Regions from separate parts of the Streptomyces sp. E11-3 genome, predicted to be linked through region 2. Evidence: riboswitches for the same ligand, from Rfam matches in the RefSeq annotation. Region 2 holds a riboswitch; the other holds the start of a gene.
The links. Region 2 has a riboswitch for S-adenosylmethionine ahead of thrC (threonine synthase). Riboswitches for the same ligand answer to the same signal wherever they lie in the genome.
Positions count from the first base shown of each region.

Region 1 (3,402 bases), on a different contig from region 2:
GATCACCGCGATCGTGCTCATCAAGACCAGTGTGGACCGCATCCCGGAGATCGCGGAGTCGATCGCCGCGCTGGACAGTGTCAGCGAGGTCTTCTCCGTGACCGGCACCTATGACCTGATCGCCATGGTGCGCGTGGCCTCGCACGACGACCTGGCGGACGTCATTCCGGGCAGCATCAGCAAGATCCCCGGCGTGCAGGCCACGGACACCCATGTCGCGTTCCGTACGTACTCCCAGCACGACCTGGAGGCGGCGTTCGCGATCGGGCTCGACTCCTGACCCGTCAGGCCGTGGTGTCGGGCACGCAGCGCCCGTCCTCGGTGCGGTAGCTCCACCGGGCGCCGTCCCGGACGAGTTCGCCGACGGCCCGTACGAACCGCTCCACATGCTCGTCGGGCGTGCCCGCGCCGAAGCTCACGCGGATCGCGTTCAGCGACTTGGTGCCGGGCGCCGCCTCGGGGGCTCCGCACGCGCCTTGCTCCTGCGGGTCGCTGCCGAGCAGGGTGCGGACCAGCGGGTGGGCGCAGAACAGTCCGTCGCGTACCCCGATGCCGTACTCGGCCGAGAGCGCGGCCGCGAAGTGCGAGCTGTTCCACCCCTGGACCACGAACGAGATGACGCCGACCCGGGGCGCGTCATCGCCGAAGAGCGAGAGCACCTTCACCTCGGGCACCGCCGCCAGGCCTTCGCGCACCTTCGCGATGAGCTCCCGCTCCCGCTCCACCAGCGCGTCGAACCCGGCCTCGGTCAGGGCCTTGCAGGCCGAGGCGATCGCGTACGCCCCGATGACGTTGGGCGAACCGGCCTCGTGGCGCGCGGCGGTGGTGTGCCACTCCACGTCGACGCCGCCGTCGGCCCGCCGCGCCACCGCCTTGGACGCGCCACCGCCCGCGAGGTACGGCTCGGCGGCCCGCAGCCAGTCGGCGCGGCCCGCGAGCACGCCTGAGCCGAAGGGCGCATAGAGCTTGTGTCCGGAGAAGGCGACCCAGTCGACGTCCAACGCGGCGATGTCCACCGGGTGGTGGGGCGCGAGCTGGGCGGCGTCAAGGACGATACGGGCGCCGTGGGCGTGCGCGGCGGCGGCCAGCTCCTGTACGGGCCACAGCTCGCCGGTCACGTTCGATGCGCCGGTGACGCAGACCAGGGCGGGGCCGTGCCCCTCTTGAATGGATGCAGTGCGGTCGGCGAGGGCGCGTTCCAGGGTGGCGACGGCCTGCTGCGGGGTGCGCGGCGCGTTCAGGTAGGTGACGCGGGCGTCGCGCCAGGGCAGCAGTGAGGCGTGGTGCTCGGTCTCGAAGACGAAGACCTGGCAGTCGGCGGGCAGCGCGGCGGCGAGCAGGTTCAGCGAGTCGGTGGTCGACCGGGTGAAGACGACCTGGTCCCCCTCGCGGCAGCCGAGGAACTCCTCGACGGTCCTGCGGGCGTTCTCGAAGAGGTCGGTGGAGAGCTGCGAGAGGTACCCGGCACCACGGTGCACGCTGCCGTAGTACGGGGCGTACGCGGCCACGTCGTCCCAGACCCGCTGCAGGGCGGGCGCGCTGGCGGCGTAGTCGAGGGCGGCGTAGGTGGCCTCGCCGCCGGTGACGAGCGGGACGGTGACGTCGCGGCCGAGGACGGGCAGCGTACAGAGGGGCTGGTCGACGGCGGCGGAGGTGGAGGCGGCGGCAGCGGTGGCGACGGACATGGCGAACTCCCGTGTGAGGCAGGCGAAAGCTCCGCGCGAGCGACGGCTTGGATACACGTCGGCGCAGGAGAAAAAGAGAAAAAGGGTGTGCGGAAGTGGGGCGTGAAGCCCTATCGCATTCGCTTACTCACGAGACTGCTCCCTTGAGGACCAGGACCCCAGGGTATGCAGGGGTCCGCGCTTGCCGCAGACCTCGCTGCCTGCGGCCTGGTCTTCACCCGGGGCACCCCGCCACGGACGGAGGGTTGCCGGACAGCGGGCCGGGGCCGTAGTCGCTGTCACTCATGACCTGGGCAGCATCTTGCCACACGATCTTGCATACGCAAGGCGCGGTCCAGAATCCGGACCGCGCCTCGCACCACTCCAGGTACGCCTCAGGCGTTGCTGGCCGCCACCCACCGGTCAAGGGCCCGCTTGGCCGCGCCGGAGTCGATCGCCTCCGCCGCCTTGGCCATCGCGGCCCGGATCTGCTCCGGCAGCGGGGCCCCGGTCGGGTCCAGGGCCACCAGGGCCGCCGCCGAGTTGAGCAGTACCGCGTCCCGTACCGGGCCGGTCTCACCGGCCAGCAGCCGCAGCGCCACCTCCGCGTTGTACGAGGCGTCCGCGCCGCGCAGCGCCTCGACCGGTACCAGCTCCAGGCCGACGTCGCGCGGGTCGAAGGCCTCCTCGCGGACCTGGCCGTCCCGGACCACCCACACTCGCGAGGTCGCGGTGGTGGTCAGCTCGTCGAGCCCGTCGTCGCCGCGGAAGACCAGGGCGGACGAGCCGCGTTCGGCCAGCACCCCGGCCATGATCGGCGCCATCCGGGCGTCCGCGACACCGGTCGCCTGGGCCCGCACCCGAGCCGGGTTGGTCAGCGGCCCCAGGAAGTTGAAGGTGGTCCTGATACCCAGCTCCTTGCGCGCCGCGGCCACATGCCGCAGCGCCGGGTGGAACTTCACCGCGAAGCAGAAGGTGACCCCGGCCTCTTCGGCGACCTCGGCAACCCGACGTGGCGTCAACTCCAGGTTGACGCCGAGCTTTTCCAGGACGTCGGACGCGCCGGAGGCAGACGACGCCGCGCGGTTGCCGTGCTTGACGACCTTGGCGCCCGTTCCGGCGACCACGATCGCGGACATGGTGGAGATGTTGACGGTCTTGGCGCCGTCGCCGCCGGTGCCGACGATGTCGACGCTCGGCCCCGGCACCTCGATCACCCTGGCGTGCTCGTACATCGTGCGGACCAGACCGGAGATCTCCTCGACGGTCTCGCCCTTGGCCCGCAGCGCCACCGCGAAGCCGGCGATCTGCGCGTCGGTCGCCTCGCCCCGCATGATGCGGTCCATCGCCCACGCGGTGTCGTCCGCGCTCTGGTCGCGCCCCTCCAGCAGGCCGTTCAGTACGTCGGGCCAGGAACGGCCCGCCGCGGTGTCGCCTCCAGCGGGGTTCACAGCGCTCATGGTCGCTCCTGGTCTCGTACGACGAATGCGGATGCGGCTCAGCCTATCCAAGGGCTGGGACGGCAAAGAGCCCCGTCCATTCGCTGGACGGGGCTCAGAGCCGTGGCGATCAGTGGTGATCAGTTCAGGACATCAGTGGTGGCCGTGGCCACTGGTGATCTCCTCGTACTCCTCGGTGGTCGCCTTGGGGATCTGGTTCCCCTCGGCGAAGTAGCCCTTGGAGAGCTTGGCCCGGAGCTTCTCGGACCCCTTCACCTTGCGCTTCACACCGTTCTCGT
Region 1 covers NZ_JAZGRL010000002.1:1,480,534-1,483,935, forward strand. The annotation lists gene U9R90_RS25775 (rhomboid family intramembrane serine protease) at 1-2, shown strand, start outside; gene U9R90_RS25780 (Lrp/AsnC family transcriptional regulator) at 1-280, shown strand, start outside; gene U9R90_RS25785 (aminotransferase class V-fold PLP-dependent enzyme) at 285-1,685, opposite strand; SAM riboswitch class IV at 1,858-1,975, opposite strand; gene trpD (anthranilate phosphoribosyltransferase) at 2,060-3,124, opposite strand; gene U9R90_RS25795 (cytochrome b) at 3,257-3,402, opposite strand, start outside.
Region 1: another riboswitch for S-adenosylmethionine. It lies ahead of U9R90_RS25785 (aminotransferase class V-fold PLP-dependent enzyme); the one in region 2 lies ahead of thrC (threonine synthase).

Region 2 (3,402 bases):
GTGCGTGGTGCTCGGAAGACATGCGCCCTACCTAGCCCGTGGCGTAATGGTTCAAACGTGCGGAAGGCCGAAGCTGGAAGGCCGACGCACTCGGACGTGTCACGCTACGCGCCGGGTCGTGTACTCGACGATGTCCTCCATGGGCGGGCGCTCCTCCGTGTCCACCGAGTGGGTCAGCGGCTCGAACCCGTCCGCGCCCCGCTCGAACTGCGTCAGCCTGGGGCGTACGAGATGTCCGCGGGCCAGCCGCAGCTGCGCGGTCCGGTAGATCGCCGCGGCCATCCGGCCGAGCGCCCGCCCGTCCTGGTGCCGGTGCTTGCGCACCCCGATATCCACCTGGGCCAGCGCGTCAAGACCCACCGTGTGCAGCGCGTCCACCAGCAGCCCGAGCTCCACGCCGTACCCGACGGGGAACGGCAGCCGCTCAAGCAGCGAGCGGCGGGCCGCGTACTCGCCGCCCAGTGGCTGCACGAAACCGGCGAGGAGTGGCCAGTGGAGGTTGAGCAGCGGCCGTGCCACCAACTCGGTCACCCGGCCGCCCTGGCCGGTCGCCTCGCCGAGCGGACGGTCGTACATGCCCTTCACGAACTGCACATCGGGCTCGGTGAGCAGCGGTCCGACGATCCCGGTGACGAAGTCCGCGGAGAACTCGCGCAGGTCCGCGTCGATGAAGCAGACGATGTCGCCGCTGGTCACCAGGAGCGAGCGCCACAGCACCTCGCCCTTGCCGGGCAGCGCGGGTATTCGGGGCAGAATCGTGTCCCGGTGCACCACGCGGGCGCCCGCGGCGGCGGCCACCGCGGCCGTACGGTCGCTCGACCCGGAGTCGACCACGACGAGCTCGTCGACGAGCGGGACGGCGCGCGTCATCAGCTCGCGCCGGATCGTGGCGACGATCTCGCCGACCGTCTCCTCCTCGTCGAGCGCGGGCAGGACGACACTGACCCGGTTGCCGTGTCGTGCCTTGGCAGCCAGCAGTTCATCGAGCGAGCGGTCGGACACGGACCAGGAACGCCTGGTCAGCCAGCGCTCCACCTCATCGAGCACGTTCGAGGTCCCCCTGGAAGTGAGGTGTACGTGGGGTATGCATGTGATCCATCTCGCGGTTCGGACGACTATCTCAAGTGTCAGGGCCTTCGGTTACAGTCTTGAACAACGCGGATGACCGTCGCATGTCGGGGGCCGTCCAGCGCACAACTTCATACCGCTCATCCAGAGGGGCAGAGGGATACGGCCCGTTGAAGCCCCGGCAACCCTCCAGTCAGTGCTCGTGTGTCGCGAAGCGAGGCTCCTGACTAGGGAAGGTGCCAAATCCGTCTTACGGCGAAGTGCGTCGTAAGGAAGATGAGGAGAAAGGGCCTCGCCTCCATGGCTGTGCAATCTGTCGAAGCAACCACTGCCGACACCACTGGCACCCCCGCCGCGACCGTCTCGCTCGGTCCCGCCGCCGCCCTCTCCTGTCGCGAATGCGGCGAGCGTTTCGCGCTCGGCCCGATCTTCGCCTGTGAGCTGTGTTTCGGCCCGCTCGAAGTCGCGTACGACCTGCCGACCGGTGACCCCGAAAGCCTGCGCAAGCAGATCGAGGCGGGTCCGAACAGCATCTGGCGCTATGCGCCGCTGCTGCCCGTCCCGGCCGACGTCGCCGAGAAGCAGAATCTGAACCCCGGCTTCACCAAGCTGGTCAAGGCCGACAACCTCGCCCGTGAACTGGGTGTCACCGGCGGCCTGTTCATCAAGGACGACTCCGGCAACCCGACCCACTCCTTCAAGGACCGGGTCGTGGCGATCGCCGTCGAGGCCGCCCGCGCCTTCGGCTTCACCACCCTGTCCTGCTCCTCGACCGGCAACCTCGCGGGCGCCGTCGGCGCCGCCGCCGCCCGCTCCGGCTTCCGTTCCTGCGTGTTCATCCCGCACGACCTGGAGCAGGGCAAGGTCGTCATGGCCGCGGTGTACGGCGGCGAACTGGTCGGCATCGAGGGCAACTACGACGACGTCAACCGCTTCTGCTCGGAGCTCATCGGCGACCCGCTGGGCGAGGGCTGGGGCTTCGTCAACGTCAATCTGCGCCCGTACTACGGCGAGGGCTCCAAGACCCTGGCGTACGAGATCTGCGAGCAGCTCGGCTGGCAGCTGCCCGACCAGATCGTCATCCCGATCGCCTCCGGATCCCAGCTCACGAAGATCGACAAGGGCCTGCAGGAGCTCATCAAGCTGGGCCTGGTCGAGGACAAGCCGTACAAGATCTTCGGCGCCCAGGCCGAGGGCTGCTCGCCGGTCTCGGCCGCCTTCAAGGCCGGGCACGACGTCGTACGGCCGCAGAAGCCGAACACCATCGCCAAGTCGCTCGCCATCGGCAACCCGGCCGACGGCCCGTACGTGCTGGACATCGCGCGGCGCACCGGCGGCGCGGTCGAGGACGTCAACGACGAGCAGGTCGTCGACGCGATCAAGCTGCTCGCGCAGACCGAGGGCATCTTCGCGGAGACCGCGGGCGGGGTGACCGTCGGCGTGACGAAGAAGCTGATCGAGGCCGGCGTGCTCGACCCGGCGCTGAGCACGGTCGTACTGAACACCGGTGACGGCCTCAAGACGCTGGACGCGGTGGCTCCGACGACCGGTCCGACCGCGACGATCCGCCCGAGCCTGGACGCGTTCCGCGACGCCGGGCTGGCCCGCTGAGCGGCTCGCCGACCGCCGGCACCGCCGACCCCCCGAATTCCGAAAGGCTGAACACCCCATGAGCGTCAAGGTCCGCATCCCCACCATCCTGCGTACGTACACGGGCGGCGAGTCCGAGGTCTCGGCCGAGGGCGCGACCCTCGCCGAGGTCATCGCCGACCTGGAGAAGAAGCACGTCGGCATCGGCGCCCGCGTCCTGGACGACACGGGCAAGCTGCGCCGCTTTGTGAACGTGTACGTGAACGACGACGACGTGCGCTTCGAGCAGGGCCTTGAGACGGCCACGCCGGACGGCGCCGGCGTCTCCATCATCCCGGCCGTCGCGGGCGGCTGACCCGCCGCCGGTCCGAACCGACAGAATCACCCCCTCCGCAAGAAGCGGAGGGGGTGATTCTGCATGGTTGAGCGCGGTACAGTTGGGAATACTGCTCCGCTTTGCGCGATGAGTGTGCCGAGAGCATATGAGAAGTGCCCGGCATGCCGATAAGAAGCAGCCAAAGTGACGCCGCCATTTGTACCTTGCGTTCCTTTTGCCTGGCCCGACTTGCCCCGACTGTGTCGAATTCTCCAGGTATTTCCGATCAGGCGTGCCCAGATTTCTCGTCCGATTGACCTGTTGCAGAGGGCAGTTGGGCAGATACATTCAGCCGCGGTCGACGCGTTCCGGCGCACACCCCCACCTGTTCTGGGGAGTGAGGTCTGACCCGGATTCGCGAAGTGCGG
Region 2 covers NZ_JAZGRL010000003.1:140,080-143,481, forward strand. The annotation lists gene U9R90_RS30205 (trehalose-6-phosphate synthase) at 1-22, opposite strand, end outside; gene U9R90_RS30210 (glucosyl-3-phosphoglycerate synthase) at 100-1,047, opposite strand; SAM riboswitch class I at 1,206-1,351, shown strand; gene thrC (threonine synthase) at 1,369-2,679, shown strand; gene U9R90_RS30220 (MoaD/ThiS family protein) at 2,738-3,013, shown strand.